Regions from separate parts of the Vibrio sp. D173a genome, predicted to be linked through region 2. Evidence: predicted binding sites of a transcription regulator. Region 2 holds the regulator's gene; each other region holds the start of a gene.

Region 1 (5,343 bases), on a different contig from region 2:
ATTCCTTTCGCTAATAAATAGCAGAAGTAATGTTTGAATTGACTGTGCTGAGTCTTTCGACTCAATGGTCACTTCGTATCATTGAAACCTAATTTGAAACCGAAGTTTCTAATTGGATTATCATCAACGAGTGCCCACACAGATTGATAGGTCTATATTGTTAAAGAGCTTTCCTATTGAGCTTTGCTCAAATCGGACGGCCATTTTAGCGAGTTAAAGTTTAGTGTCAATCACTTTTTTCAAACTTTTTTCAAGCGTTTCCACTTGGCTAATTGGCTTGCTAACTTAACCTCGTTTCTTTCGAAGCGTTGCCGTGTCAGCGAGGTGGCATTATAGAGATTGCGATCACATTGGCAAGCCCTTTTTCTCGTTTTTTTTGATTTTTTTGCCGTTTGAGTGTTTTTTATTCTAAAAGGCGAGTTTTTACTATTCTTCTTATCAAATATCACCGTTATTAGCGCTTTATAAGGAATAAAGATGAGTTCAATTAGAAGTTATAAAGGTATACGTCCTCAGTTGGGAAAGCGTGTCTACGTCGACTCAACCTCTGTTTTAGTCGGTGATATCCGAATTGGTGATGATTCTAGTATCTGGCCATTGGTTGCAGCTCGTGGCGATGTAAACCACATTCATATCGGTGACCGTACCAACGTTCAAGATGGCAGCGTGCTTCATGTGACACATAAGAATGCGGATAACCCACTCGGCTATCCTCTCATCATAGGTAATGATGTCACCATTGGTCACAAAGTAATGTTGCATGGCTGCGAGATACACGACCGCGTATTAGTAGGTATGGGTTCGATAGTTTTGGATAATGTGGTTGTAGAATCTGACGTAATGATAGGTGCAGGCAGTTTAGTCCCACCAGGGAAGAGGTTAGAAAGCGGCTATCTATATGTGGGAAGCCCAGTAAAACAAGCTCGCCCTTTATCAGAACAAGAGCAAGCTTTCCTACAAAAGTCTGCCAACAATTATGTACAAAACAAAAATGACTACATTAATGAGGTGGAAGACATCAATAAGTAGTCTGGCAGAGTCAGCTAGTCGATGATGATGTGGCCTTCTTCATTGAAGGCTTCATCTTCTATTAACTCTTCTGCTATTTCTTCTAGATCAAAGCGATTATCAACGAAAGCCTCAATGGCAGCTTGCTCATTAGCTATGATTAAGCCACTCAACTTTTCTAACTTTTGTTTGGTTACGTAGCATTCAATCAATGCGCCAGCCTGTTGGGCTGCGAAATTGATTGATTGTGATGCTTCATCCCATGATTGCATGTCTGGGAATAGAAAGGATTGATTCATCTCTTATTGACCTTCGAGGTTCTTTCTTAATTCTCTGAGTATTTGCTTCGCGCCAGGACGCAAACCACGCCATAACATAAAGCTTTCAGCCGCCTGCCCGACCAACATTCCAAGGCCATCATAAGCATGAGCCGCTCCGTGTTCTTTCGCCCACAGGTTAAAGCTTGTTAACCCCTTGCCATACATCATGTCGTAGCTAGTGCTATTGGTGGAAAAGATAGCAGAAGAGACCGCGGGCAACTCGCCGTTTAATGAAGCAGAGGTTGAGTTAATAATCACGTCGTACGCTTCTTCTATTGTAGTCATCTCCTTCGCTACAATAGGACCATGTGAGACGAATAAGTCTGCAAGCTGTTGTGCTTTACTAAAAGTACGGTTAGTAATCGTTAAAGAAGCAGGTTTCTGATCAAGGAGTGGTTTAATCACACCACGAGCAGCACCACCAGCGCCAATGACCAGAATTCTCGCGCCTTCCAATACGACTTGATGCTGTAGTAGGTCTTGTACCAAGCCTTCTCCATCGGTGTTGTCACCAATGATTTCTCCGTCATCTAGCTTCTTCAGTGTGTTCACAGCACCGGCTAGCTCTGCTCGCTCAGTAAGACGATTGGCAAATCGATAAGCATCTTCTTTAAAAGGCACTGTCACGTTACACCCTTTCCCACCGTCAGCGAAAAAAGCTTTTGCTGCTTCAACAAAGCCATCAACAGGGGCTGTTTCTGCGGTATACACCAATGACTGATTGGTTTGACGAGCAAACAAGGTGTGAATGAATGGCGACTTGCTGTGTCCGATAGGGTTACCAAACACGGCATAACGATCAATTTGCAGAGTCATTTCCTTACCTTTATTCCTTACCCATATAATAAAAACAGGGCCATCTGATTACCGATGACCCTATCACTATCTATCTATACAGAAAAGGAGATTCAACGCTTACCACTCTCGTGGCGTTAGGTATCGCTCGTAAAGTTCAGCTTCTGGAGAGCCAATCTGTGGTTCGTAGCTGTATTCCCAACGTGCAAGTGGTGGCATCGACATAAGAATTGACTCTGTACGACCGCCACTTTGCAGACCAAATAGCGTGCCGCGATCGTACACTAGGTTGAACTCAACGTAGCGACCACGACGATAAAGTTGGAATTCACGCTCGCGCTCACCGAACTCGATGTCTTTACGACGAGAAACAATCGGTAGATACGCTTGGCAGTATCCCTCACCAACCGCTTTGATGTAGTCAAAACACTTGTCGAATTCCCAATGGTTTAAGTCATCAAAGAACAGCCCACCAACACCACGAGTTTCATTTCGGTGTGGAAGGAAGAAGTATTTGTCACACCACGCTTTGTGCTCTGGGTAAACTTCGTCACCAAATGGTGCACAAAGCTGTTTTGCTGTGTCGTGCCATGATTGGCAATCTTCTTCAAATGGGTAGAAAGGCGTAAGGTCAAAACCACCACCAAACCACCAGATTGGATCTTCGCCATCTTTCTCTGCAATAAAGAAGCGGACATTGGCGTGTGAAGTCGGTACATAAGGGTTTTTAGGATGAATAACCAAAGAAACACCCATTGCTTCAAAACGACGCCCCGCTAACTCTGGGCGATGTGCCGTCGCTGATGCTGGCATTTCATTACCTTCTACATGAGAGAAGTTCACCCCTCCTTGCTCGAAGATATGACCATCACGCAATACGCGAGTACGGCCACCGCCACCAAGACGCTCTCCTTTTTCACGTTGCCAGGCATCTTCGACAAAGACGGCCTTTCCATCTTCTTGTTCTAATTGCTGACAAATGGAATCCTGAAGGGACATCAAGAACTGCTTTACGGCGTGCTTATCGATTGCTGACATACGTGTAGTACCTATTGATTGCTGACTAGCAGGGTTAGCCCTGTCTTAATATTTGCGAAGTTTTAGCATCACGAATTTCACTCGGCTTGTCACGACCACTAGTTTCACCACGTAAGATCGCCACAAGTCTATCGCCTAACTGCTCTTCAACTTCTTTCGTCGTGATACAAGGAGGCTGACCAGTAAGATTCGCGCTGGTAGAGGTTAGCGGCTTTCCGAACGCATTACACATCTTTTGTACTAAAGGATGATCCGTCACACGCACTGCGATTGAATCAAATTGTCCCGATACCCAGTGAGAAACTTTGTCACTTGCAGGCATAATCCACGTGTATGGCCCAGGCCAAGTTGCATGGACTTTATCTAATTGCTCTTGAGTCAGCTGAGATTCATCAATATAAGGCAGAAGCTGCTCATAGCTCGCAGCAATAAGGATTAAACCTTTCTCTACTGGACGCTGTTTTAGCTCTAGCAGTTTTTGAATCGCTTCCGGGTTATCTGGGTCACATCCAACACCAAACACCCCCTCTGTTGGGTAGGCAATCACTTCACCTGTTTGTAGTGCTTTTAGCACCTGTTCAAAGTTCTCCACCGATACTTCCTGATAATCTTTTCTGTTGTGTTTGTACTAAGTGTACAAATATTCATTCTCAGAGACTAAAGCAATTTGTTTATAAAATGTATCAATAGCATTTACAAACACACGCAAACGTTTGCTTGAGGTAAAAATCCCCGTATAATGCGCACAAATTTATCAGCTCACCTAATTTTGCAGCTTGAAGGAGTTTGAGATGAAAGTCGGTATCATCATGGGTTCTAAATCAGATTGGCCAACCATGAAACTAGCAGCGGACATGCTGGATCAATTTGGCGTGTCTTACGAAACAAAGGTGGTGTCAGCTCACCGTACTCCTCAATTGTTGGCTGATTACGCAAGCAGCGCGAAAGAACGTGGCATTAAAGTCATCATCGCAGGTGCGGGCGGTGCTGCTCACCTACCAGGTATGGCGGCGGCGTTTACTAGCGTTCCGGTACTTGGCGTCCCTGTGCAGTCTCGTGCGCTGAAAGGCATGGACTCACTGCTTTCTATCGTACAGATGCCAAAAGGTATTGCGGTTGGTACATTGGCGATTGGCGAAGCAGGCGCAGCAAACGCTGGCATCCTAGCAGCTCAAATCCTTGGTACACATGATGAAACGATCATGGCAAAAGTCGAAGCGTTCCGTAACGAACAAACGGAAACCGTATTGGCGAACCCAAACCCTGCTGAGGATTAATCAGATGCATGTACTGGTTCTTGGTGCGGGTCAGTTGGCTCGTATGATGTCTCTGGCTGGTGCGCCACTGAATATTCAAATCTCAGCTTACGACGTGGGCAGCGGTAATATCGTTCATCCACTGACTCAGCACGTACTAGGCAGCGGCTTAGAGAATGCAATTGAACAAGTCGACGTCATTACTGCTGAGTTCGAGCATATCCCACATGATGTGCTCGATGTTTGCGAGGCGAGCGGCAAGTTCCTACCAAGTACGCAAGCCATCAAAGCAGGTGGGGATCGCCGCATTGAAAAGGCATTACTTGATGCTGCTGGCGTGCGTAACGCGAAATACTACGTCATCGAAACTCGCGAAGACTTTGACCGCGCAATTGAACATGTTGGAATGCCAATGGTTCTGAAAAGTGCCTTAGGTGGTTACGATGGTAAAGGCCAGTGGCGCTTAAAAGAAGCTTCTCAAGTCGAAAACATTTGGACAGAGATGGCAGAGTGCATCGCGGCAACACCAACTCAAGCGATTGTTGCTGAGGAATTTGTCCCTTTTAACCGCGAAGTTTCACTGGTTGGTGCTCGCGGTAAAGATGGCAGCGTTGAAGTGTACCCTCTGGCAGAGAACGTCCATACCAATGGTGTATTGAGCCTTTCTACTGCGATTGATGCGCCAGAGTTGCAAGAGCAAGCAAAACAGATGTTCACAGCTGTTGCCAACAACTTGAATTACGTTGGCGTGTTAGCTTTGGAGTTCTTTGACGTTGACGGCACTTTGCTGGTTAACGAAATCGCACCACGCGTACACAACTCTGGCCACTGGACTCAACAGGGCGCAGAAACTTGTCAGTTTGAGAACCACCTACGCGCCGTGTGTGGCATGCCTTTGGGTAGCACGAAACTGGTTCGTGAAACCT
Region 2 (5,343 bases):
ACGCGTACGCTCTATGGTTCTTGGCGGGGCGGTGACACGTTTGAATACACGCTCTCAAATCCTAGTGAGACTTGGCAACCTCGGTAAGCATATCCTGCCATACATGTGGCTGTATAAGTTATTTGCTTACATTGTGATGCCACAGAAGAACCAACGTGAATCGCGACATCTATTTATTCGCGAAGCAAAGAAGCTGTGCCAGAAAGAATTCAAACGTTGGTTTATTTTGGCTGCGGACGTGAACCCGTTGATGCGATATTTTAAAGATCGTGAGCTTCCAATCCCAACCCTATACTTGATGGGGGATAGAGATTATATGTTCATTAAACCTGTCAAAGAGATGGTTGCGGTACACAAGCTCAGCGTCTTGCGCGAAATTCCTGATTGTGGACACGTGTGCAATGTGGAAAGACCAGACGACTTTAACCAGCATTCTATCGAGTTCATTAAGCAGCAAAGTCTAGCGGCTTAATAGAGCTCTCAGTCAGACCCAAAGAGTAGGGGAGCCATTATGGCTCCCCTATTTGATATCCACATTGCCAGCATGCCCCAAACTGACCTTCATTTTGTTCTGAACATTGTGGGCATTGCCAATCTTGATATGTTCGGTCCGCTTGTTGTCGATAATCTTCAACAATGGCTGACGCTTTCAACTCTTGCTCTGGATGTAAAAGCCAAACATACGGGTCTGTATCATCGCCAAATGGCAGTTCGCCTTTCAAGCCAAACATTCCCTCGCCTCTTACTTCACAAGCTATCTGTTCGGTTTTTAGAAGCTCGCAAACGATATGAGCTTCAGCAGGATTCTTGGCGACGTATATTTTCATTAAGCGTTTCCGTTTTGTACTTGAGCAGGGCGAACTTTATTCATAACCCATTTTGCGATGATTGGGAACAAACCAAGTAACGCAAATGACGCTAATACGGTCGGCGACACAATACCTGATAGGCTATCGATGGTGGCGAGCTGAGTACCAGCGTTTAAGTACACGGCAGTGCCTGGCAGCATACCGATTTGGCTGGTTAAGTAAAAACGCGCAATGGTCATCGGTGTTAACCCCATCAATAAGTTGATAAGGAAAAACGGAAAGACGGGAATCAAGCGCAGAGAAAACAGGTAAAAGGCACCGTCTTTTCCAACGCCTTGGTTAATCGCACTCAGTTTACTCCCAAACTTACTTTGTACCCATTCTCTCAATAGGTAACGGCTACTCAAGAAAGCAATCGTAGCGCCGATGGTGCTGGCAAAAGAAACCAACAATAAGCTAGTCCAAAAACCAAACAAGGCAGCACCGAGCAGGGTAACGACAGCTGCGCCTGGAATCGAAAACGCAGTGATGGCGATATAAGCAAAGAAATAGGTCGCGGCGGCGTATATGAAGTTTTGGTCAATAAAGCTATTTAACGCCTCTTGTTGTGCTTTTGCATTTTCTAGGGTTAGGTATTGACCAAAATTTACACCTAGAAAGAGGATGGTCGCGACTAGGATCAGTCCTAAAATCAGTTTCTTATTCATATCAATTGCTCCGTTTGGCTTCTTAAATAATAAGACAGAATGGAATAAGAAAAATTTCAAAAAAAAACCGCAGCGTGAAAACTGCGGCTTTTACTCAATGTCATACTGATATGAACGCGCTACGGGAGAGCACTCATCAATTCTTTTCGGCGAGACTGAGGTACGACGCTCCAATGTGTACCGTTGATTGCGCCCTCTAGCGCCCACAACAACTCAAGGCTTACCGTTGAGGCATGCGTATCTTGGATTGCTTTGTAAGCGTTTAAGGCACCTTCTTCTTCTAGCTGCTCGACAGAGTCAATGCCTGCTTTCTTCAACATGCGTTCGGTTGCTAGGCGAAGATTCGGAAGGTCTTTCAATCGGTTAGGTTTGGTGCTCGCTTGTTGCTTTTTCTCTTGCTTAGCGGTCTCTAGAGATTGCTTTGCAACTTCAATCAAGCGATCGGTTGAATCCCATAGATCATCAGAAATCGCATAGTATTTCGTAACAACTGGGAAACCACGTTTCTTGTAGACGTACGGTTTTAGTCCTTGAGTCTCGAAGTCAGAAGATGTTTGTCGGTCAGCTCGAATGTGAAGTTGGTTGTTTACGACTAGCGCAAACATCGTTTCATCAGCGAAGAGCCCGAAGCCGCCAAACATTGAGCGCGACTTGATATTACCAAGTGCCTCAAACAGCTTCATTGAGTCTTTGAGTATCGGTTTATCCATGGTGTGTTATCTCGGTGTAATTAATATTACGCCACCAAAAATCAGGTCCGAGAGATTAGCAAATGCATGCAGACACAATGTCATTAAAGGGTAAACTCACTTAATGCATATTTGCCATCGGTAACCCCGCTACCTTCCATCTAATTCGATGGTTCAGGCCGGAGGCTTTGCGTCCCACCCTTTCGAATGGTTTGCCCTGTGCGTGACCATTTGAGAATACTTCGTATATTGAATTAACATCACGTTTCAAACATCAAAGTGTGATCTTGGTTCAGTTGATAGTGCTATTTTGATGTGTTTAGTTTCATATTTTGGGCTGTCTACTTGTCATACTAAAGCTTGATGTAGGAAATGGGCTACAAGTGAGTTAAAACAGCAACTTATCTTAGCCTTTGATTGTATAAGCGATGTCGAATGTTTCAAAAAAGTTATTTTACGCAATAAAAAAGCGCCCCGAAGAGCGCTTTATAAAAACTGAGGTGAAATTAGTTCAATTTCTTAACTGTATTGCGAACTACGATCTCTGGCTGCATCTCAAACACACGCTTTTCGTGCTCTTTGTCTTTGATGCGCTCTAGTAGAATTTCAAACGCGTTTTTACCCACACGACGTTTCGGTTGGTGGATCGTCGTTAGCGGCGGTGAGAAGTACTCTGCAAGCTCAATGTTGTCGTAGCCGATAACGGATATGTCATCTGGTACTTTGATGCCGTTTTGTTGTAGACGGCTCATCAAACCTAACGCCATTGTGTCGTTAAAGCAGAATACAGCAGTTGGGCGTTTTTCCATTGCAGTGATGTTGTCTGCAGCAAGTACTGCTGTATCACACTCGAAGTTACCTTCAAGAACCCAATCTTCGTTTACTGCAAGATTTGCTTCAGCCATTGCACGACGGTAGCCTGCGATACGCTCTTGGCACGCCGCCTTTTCAAAGTGGCCGCTCAAACATGCGATGTCAGTATGACCGTTGTCGATCAGGTATTTCGTCGCGATGTAACCGCCTTCTTCTGAGTTATCAATGATCTTATCTGCTTGTGAGCTTTCTGGGCCCCAGTCCATTACCACTTTAGGAATGTCTGAATGGCGATCAAGCATCTCTTTTAGCTCTTCCGTAAGGTCAGAACACATTACTAGGATGCCGTCTACGCGTTTCTCTGCAAGCATGCGGATGTAGTCACGTTGTTTCTCGTAGATACCACCAGTGTTACATAAGATTAGTGTGTAACCTTGACGGTAACAGTAGCTTTCAACACCATCGATCACTTCAGAGAAGAATAGGTTGGTTGATTGAGTAACTAACATACCGATAGTACGAGTAGAGTTGCATTTCAAACTACGAGCAACAGCACTTGGCGCGTAATTGAGCTCATCCACTGCTTTCATTACTTTTTCTTGAGTGGTCTCTGCAACAAAGCGAGTTTTGTTAATTACGTGCGAAACTGTTGTGGTAGAAACGCCGGCTAAGCGAGCAACGTCTTTAATAGTGGCCATAAATGATGTCCTGTATCGAGCTACTGAATACCGTAGTGAAGACAACCATATGCTTAGGGTCTTGCGCAAACCGAGCAACTGCAGAAAGGGCATTGCTGAGATATTTGGCAGCGGTTGTTCCGAAATCGGTATAAAAAGGTTTGTAGCAACATTTGTTGCTGAAACGCCTATTCCTGTCTTACATAAATGAGAAATAGGTCAGCAATCATGTTAAGAAAACACAAAAACCGCTATATTTCAGCGGTTTACATATAAATCATATTTAATCGTTTGCGCTCACATTTTAGACTGATGTGGGCAGGCTGGCAATATTTTCAGCGGTTGTTTTGTGCCTTTGAGGTCACATTTTAACGGCTAAATTTGTTGGGTTTCTATGAGCCAGATTAAAAATAAACGAATAAAATAGGGAGCCTAAATAGCAGGCTCCCTAAAATAGGCGGCAATTATTCACCAAGAAGGTAGGTGCTGTCCAGTTTACAGAATGCAATTAATAGTTGCGCAACGCTAACATAGAAGCCAAATTCATCGAATTGCTTACATTTAGCAGCAAACTGAGGCAACCAAGTCATAAGGTGCTGCTGGATGAATTCGTTCTGTTTCTCGAACGCTTCTTCCATATGCTTTTCTTGCTCTAGTTCGTTTGAGCGAATGATCATGTTGCCTAAGAAATCCAGCTCTACCGCTAAATGGTCGGCTGGTTCTTTAAGGTTTTCGTCTACCTGCACGCCAAAATCAGCCATCAGCTTTTCCATCTCTTCTGCTGGTTTATCATTTAGCAGGCCAGATTTACCGATATACATAGAGGCGTAAGGCAGTGCGCCGTGTTTTTCTGTTTTAAGGAAAAGTTCGCAGAAGTCTGCAGCTAATTCTAGCTGAGCGTCTTCACGATCTTGTAGGCGGTTGAGTGCATCAACAAGGGTATCAACGGCTGGTTTCAGTGATTCATTTTCACCAAGGCCGACTAAAAAGCTTCGAATTTCAACACTGTGGTAGGTTTCCAATTCGTTTTCTGTCAGCTCTTTTGCGAACAGGCTAGAAAACCACCAATAGATCTCGGCGCGTTTTTCGTTAAAAGCTTTCACTTCTTGCATTTTTTTGCTCCTGAATGATTCTCCCTTAAGTGTAAACAATTAAGATGAATAGCAGTAACTATAATTGTTATGCTTTGTGGGAAAATATTCGTAGTTATGTATAGCCGTAAATAAGCTTGCTTTGAATCAATAAAATCGCAAAATCTTGCATTTTAATGGTTCTACGACTAGAAATGTTACTAGTTATGAATAGAATACGTCTTGGATAATAAAAAGACAGAAAGTGGTGTAAATGAGCTATCACGTATTAGTCGTAGAAGATGATGTTGTAACTCGTAGTAAGCTTGCGGGCTATTTCCAAAAAGAAGGCTACAAAGTCAGTGAAGCAGAAAGTGGCGCAGAGATGCGTGAAGTGCTGCAAGGTGGCGATGTAGATTTAATTATGCTGGATATTAACTTGCCTGGCGAAGACGGCCTGATGCTTACGCGTGAATTACGCAGCCAATCAGATATCGGCATCATATTAGTGACAGGACGCACGGATAGCATTGACAAAATCGTTGGCCTAGAAATGGGCGCAGACGATTATGTGACAA
Region 3 (5,343 bases), on a different contig from region 2:
GTCATTATGGCCTTTAACGATAGAAACCCTGGGGATTACTACTTATTTACAACCGAGCCAAAAGAAATTCGTTATCTGTTCTCGGCACGAGAGTGGTTAGACCCAGAGAAAATGGCCGAAGTGAAGCCTTTTGAGTTCACCAGTCGCGACGGGAAAACCATCTCTGGTTATCTGACGTTGCCACCAAATACTGAAGCAAAAAATCTCCCTCTTATCGTCAATCCGCATGGCGGTCCTCATGGTCCACGAGATTGGTGGCGTTTTACCGAGGAGAATCAATTTCTTGCTAACAATGGCTATGCTGTGATGCAAGTAAATTTCCGTGGCAGTGGTGGTTTCGGTAAGCAGTTTGAAGAGGCTGGCTATCGTAAATGGGGAACGAACATTCAATATGACATCATCGACGCCACCAAACACATTGTCGCAGAAGGCATCGCAGATAAAGAACGCATCTGTATTTCTGGCGGAAGCTTTGGCGGATACAGTGCATTGCAATCAGCCACCCTTGCACCTGAGTTGTTTCAGTGCGCCGTGGGCAGTGCCGGTGTTTATGACCTTGAGTTGATGTTCACCGAAGGTGATGTGCCCGATAGCCGCATGGGATTAAGCTTTTTGAAAGAAGTACTGGGAACCGACCCTAAAGTCTGGAAAGCCATGTCTCCAACTCATAATGCAGAAAAGTTGAAAGCTTCTATCCTTCTCGTGCATGGGGGAAAAGATCAACGTGCGCCTATTGAACATTATGAGGCAATGGCTAAAGCACTCGACAAGCTCAACTACCCATACGAATCTTTTGTACTAGACGATGAAGGACATGGCTTTTACAAAGATGAACACCGAGCTAAATATTACGCTCATGTGTTGGGCTTCTTCGATAAGCACCTGAAAAACTAATCTTCCAAAGTAAAACCTTAAAGGCGATAACCATTCCGTTATCGCCTTTTCTTTCCAGCCCAAAGCAAACGTTTGCTTTTTGAATAAATCCCTCTATAATCGCGCTCAAAATTTATGGTGTGCGCTTTGTCACATCAAACCAACCTGAGTTGACACTGATTAACAGCAATCACAGGTCATAACGTCAACTCCACCCAGCACTCCCATTCAGCGAGCTCTGGAGCAAGAATTATTGCGACTAGCGAGACAAACATGACAACTTCAAACCGAACTTCGGAACTGGTCTATCAGTTAAACGATCGTCCACCACTACCTCAGACCATTTTTGCTGCACTTCAGCACTTATTGGCGATGTTCGTAGCCGTTATCACCCCTTCTCTGATCATTTGTCAGTCTTTGGGTGTGCCTGCTGACCAAACCAACACCATCATCAGCATGTCGCTGTTTGCATCTGGCGTGTCTTCCTTTATTCAAATTCGTACCTTTGGACCTATCGGCTCAGGCTTGCTTTCAGTGCAAGGCACCAGCTTCAACTTCCTTGGTCCAATCATTGGTGCGGGTCTTTCTCTTAAAGCCGGCGGCGCGGACATCAGCACCATGATGGCAGCGATTTTCGGTACTATCTTGGTCGCGTCTTTTGCTGAAATCCTGCTATCTCGCGTCCTAGAACACGCACGCCGCATCATTACACCATTGGTATCTGGCATTGTCGTGACGCTTATTGGGCTGACCCTAATTCAAGTGGGTTTGGTATCAATGGGTGGTGGCTACGCGGCAATGAGCGATGGCTCTTTCGGTAGCCTAGACAAGTTAGCTCTCGCTGGCACAGTACTTGGCTTGATCGTAATCCTTAACCGTTCAAAGAACCCATACCTACGTGTTGCATCAATTGTAATTGCAATGCTGGTTGGCTACGTCATGGCGTACTTCATGGGCATGGTCGACACCTCAACACTGGGCGAAACTGACCTCATCGCGCTGCCAATCCCAATGCAATACGGCTTAAGCTTCGATTGGTCGCTGTTTATTCCACTGGTTCTGATTTTCTTTATCACAGCGCTAGAAGCAATTGGTGACATTACCGCAACGTCTGAAGTTTCCGGTGAGCCAGTGAAAGGTCCGGTTTACATGAAGCGAATCAAAGGCGGCGTATTAGCTGACGGTCTGAACTCAGCGATTGCAGCAGTATTCAACAGCTTCCCGAACTCTACCTTTAGCCAAAACAACGGCATCATCATGCTCACTGGCGTAGCAAGCCGTTACGTAGGTTACTTCATCTCAGGCATGTTGGTGATTCTGGGTCTGTTCCCGGGTGTGGCAAGCTTTGTTCAGCTGATTCCTGAGCCAGTGCTGGGCGGCGCGACTATCGTGATGTTCGGTACCATTGCCGCTGCGGGTGTACGCATCATCTCCCGTGTCGACCTCGATCGCCGCGCAATCCTAATTATGGCGCTGTCGTTCTCGATGGGTTTAGGCATTGCACAAAAACCTGAAATTCTGCAATTCATGCCTGAGTTTATTAAGAGTATTTTCTCAACAGGCGTGGCGGCAGGCGGCATCACCGCTATCGTATTGAACCTATTGCTTCCAGAGAAACTGGAAGAGGAAGACGAGCTGGTTGCTCAAGAGGTAAAAGAGTCCTAACCTTGCACTAGGATGATCGAAAAGCCCAACCAAACTTTGGTTGGGCTTTTTTATTGGAATCAATTGGTCAAAGAAAGCTTACTTGGTTGGGAAGCTGATTTGCGCACTTAACCCACCTTCACTGCGGTTACGTACCACAACCGAGCCAGAATGCTGGCTAACGATACGCTTCACAATGGCTAATCCTAAGCCTGTCCCTTCACTGCCACGAGCAGTATCACCACGAGTAAAAGGTTCAAACAAGCGTGCGATTTGTGATTGCTCAATGCCTGGACCATTGTCTTCAACGCAAACCCATACCAGCTGTTTGTCGGCGGTGACGCCCGTACTGATTTTCACCCAGCCATTGCCATAACGCAGAGCATTGACCACAAGGTTACTCACCGCACGTTTGATAGCGATCGGGCTGCCTTTTGCGGTTGGCATCGTTGGGTTGAGGTCAGTTTCAATTTCGACTTCATAACCCCCTTCCGACGTTGCTACATCGCTGGTGATGGTATTGATGTCTACTTGCTCAAACGACTCTTTGTTTACTGGTTTGAGGTAGTCCATAAATTGGCTGATGATCTCGTTACACTCTTCGGTATCACTGATGATGCCCTCGGCTAGGTAACTGTCTTCTGGCGACATCATTTCTGTCGCAAGACGAATACGCGTCAATGGCGTACGTAAGTCGTGGCTGATGCCTGCCATCAGTAGTGCACGATCTTCTTCCAGTTCTTGAATGCCTTTCGACATCTGGTTAAATGCGCGAGTTACAGAGCGGATTTCTGAAGCACCCTTCTCTGGCAATGGTGGCGGAATTTCACCTCGACCTACTCCTTTAGCGGCTTTCTCCAGCGCAATCAAAGGTCGATTTTGCAAACGGATAAACAGCCAACCACCAGCAATGATAAGCAGCGCCATGATTAAGCTATTGCGAAACAGCGGCGCAAAATCTTCTTCTTGCAGCTCAGAGAGCGGAATACGGATGATGGAGTTCGGCAACTGATCGATACGCATCCACAGAATGTAGCTTTCACTGCCAAGCAGCAAACGCACTTCCGTTGGAGAGCCGAGCTCTTGCGTCATCTCTTCCGACATCAAATCAATCGACATCGCATGATTGAACTCATTCATCATCTCGCTATCAACGCTGTGTACCGTCACGCCCAAGTTTTCTAACAGTTGGTGGCGCAGCGGCGCATCAGCCTTGAGTAGGCCATCTTCATCAAGCACCAGATTCAATTCATGAGCGAGAATTTTGTTGAACTGCTGCAAACTTGGCATCAACGCGTAGTTAAAAACGGCGTAGTAAGAAAAGACTTGGCTAGCGAGAAGCAAAGAGATGAACAGCAGAATAGATTGTGTAAATGAACTTCGGATTCGCATGGAGGATCCCTAATGGACTGTTCCTAGTGAACAACATTAATTGCGAGTTTCCAGCCCTCAAACAGGAAGGAGGCTTGAGGGTGGAATATGAGCAGCGAGTATTATCGGCAGACCTTAGAGGTACTTACGCTTCTTTGCCGTCTGGGACGAACACGTAACCTAAGCCCCATACCGTTTGGATGTAGCGAGGCTTGCTTGGATCGTCTTCTAGCATGCGGCGTAAACGCGAGATTTGAACGTCGATAGAACGTTCCATCGCCGAGTATTCACGGCCACGAGCCATGTTCATCAGCTTATCACGCGACATCGGCTCACGAGCGTTGGTCACAAGCGCTTTCAGCACCGCGAATTCACCCGAAGTCAGTGGCATCGCTTCGTCACCACGGAACATTTCACGCGTACCTAGGTTCAGACGGAAGTCACCGAATTCAACCACTTTCTCTTCCGTGCTTGGCGCTCCTGGTAGTTCAACCGTTTGGCGGCGAAGTACTGCTTTAATACGAGCCAGCAGTTCACGCGGGTTGAACGGTTTTGGTAGGTAATCGTCTGCACCCACTTCAAGACCAACGATACGATCGACTTCATCGCCTTTCGCTGTCAGCATCAGAATAGGTAGCATGTTGTTAGCATGACGTAGACGACGACAAATCGATAAGCCATCTTCGCCCGGCAACATTAAATCCAACACCATAAGGTGGAAGTTTTCACGGGTCAGAAGGCGGTCCATCTGCTCGCCGTTAGCGACACTTCTCACCTGAAAACCTTGCTCAGAAAGGTAACGCTCCAAAAGAGCACGCAAACGAGCATCGTCATCAACCACTAATATTTTATGATTTTCCTGCATTGAAACATCCTTTCAGAGGCATCTATAGTCAAAAATGTATCACTGTTTTTTCAAACGTGCTTGTGCAAATTGTTACTCTTTTTATCTTAGCCACGGTTTTGATGAATTTTTTCGATGTTTCACGCCGTTTTTCTTCTCATCACAACAATTTACAGTCAGACAAAATCAAGGCTACTATGATCAACAGAATCCAATAAAGGCTGATTTACTTCTAATGAAAACCAATTTAATTACCCGTGAAGGCTACAATCGCCTAAAAACCGAACTCGACTTTTTATGGCGAGAAGAACGCCCAGAAGTCACCAAGAAAGTCACTTGGGCAGCAAGCTTAGGCGACCGAAGTGAAAACGCTGATTATCAATACAACAAAAAACGCCTGCGTGAAATTGACCGTCGTGTCAGATACTTACGAAAGCGTCTAGAGCAAGTCAAAGTGGTGGATTACTCACCTCAGCAAGAAGGCAAAGTGTTCTTTGGTGCTTGGGTGGAAATTGAGAATGAAGCGGGCGATGTGAAGAACTTCCGCATCGTTGGTCCCGATGAAATCTATGGCGATGCAAAAGGTTATATCTCGATTGATTCCCCAATGG

The links. The regulator PurR, encoded in region 2, represses purine synthesis genes. The targets are predictions, from matches to a motif close to TNANGNAAACGTTTNCNTNA.
Region 1: a site for PurR is predicted at 3,863-3,882, ahead of purE (5-(carboxyamino)imidazole ribonucleotide mutase). Genes of this name have one in related genera too.
Region 3: a site for PurR is predicted at 955-974, ahead of KIV40_RS13040 (uracil-xanthine permease family protein). Genes of this name have one in related genera too.

Annotation. Positions count from the first base shown of each region.
Region 1 is NZ_JAHGAH010000099.1:258-5,600, forward strand. It holds gene KIV40_RS11165 (gamma carbonic anhydrase family protein) at 478-1,029, shown strand; gene KIV40_RS11170 (DUF1488 domain-containing protein) at 1,044-1,307, opposite strand; gene aroE (shikimate dehydrogenase) at 1,311-2,144, opposite strand; gene hemF (oxygen-dependent coproporphyrinogen oxidase) at 2,244-3,161, opposite strand; gene KIV40_RS11185 (L-threonylcarbamoyladenylate synthase) at 3,196-3,753, opposite strand; gene purE (5-(carboxyamino)imidazole ribonucleotide mutase) at 3,953-4,438, shown strand; gene KIV40_RS11195 (5-(carboxyamino)imidazole ribonucleotide synthase) at 4,443-5,343, shown strand, end outside.
Region 2 is NZ_JAHGAH010000118.1:58,944-64,286, forward strand. It holds gene KIV40_RS13380 (alpha/beta fold hydrolase) at 1-472, shown strand, start outside; gene KIV40_RS13385 (putative signal transducing protein) at 510-827, opposite strand; gene KIV40_RS13390 (TVP38/TMEM64 family protein) at 827-1,516, opposite strand; gene KIV40_RS13395 (TfoX/Sxy family DNA transformation protein) at 1,636-2,226, opposite strand; cyclic di-GMP riboswitch class I at 2,343-2,432, opposite strand; gene purR (HTH-type transcriptional repressor PurR) at 2,712-3,716, opposite strand; gene torD (molecular chaperone TorD) at 4,160-4,807, opposite strand; gene torR (two-component system response regulator TorR) at 5,040-5,343, shown strand, end outside.
Region 3 is NZ_JAHGAH010000115.1:24,436-29,778, reverse strand. It holds gene KIV40_RS13045 (S9 family peptidase) at 1-894, shown strand, start outside; gene KIV40_RS13040 (uracil-xanthine permease family protein) at 1,147-2,538, shown strand; gene envZ (two-component system sensor histidine kinase EnvZ) at 2,617-3,909, opposite strand; gene ompR (two-component system response regulator OmpR) at 4,034-4,753, opposite strand; gene greB (transcription elongation factor GreB) at 4,968-5,343, shown strand, end outside.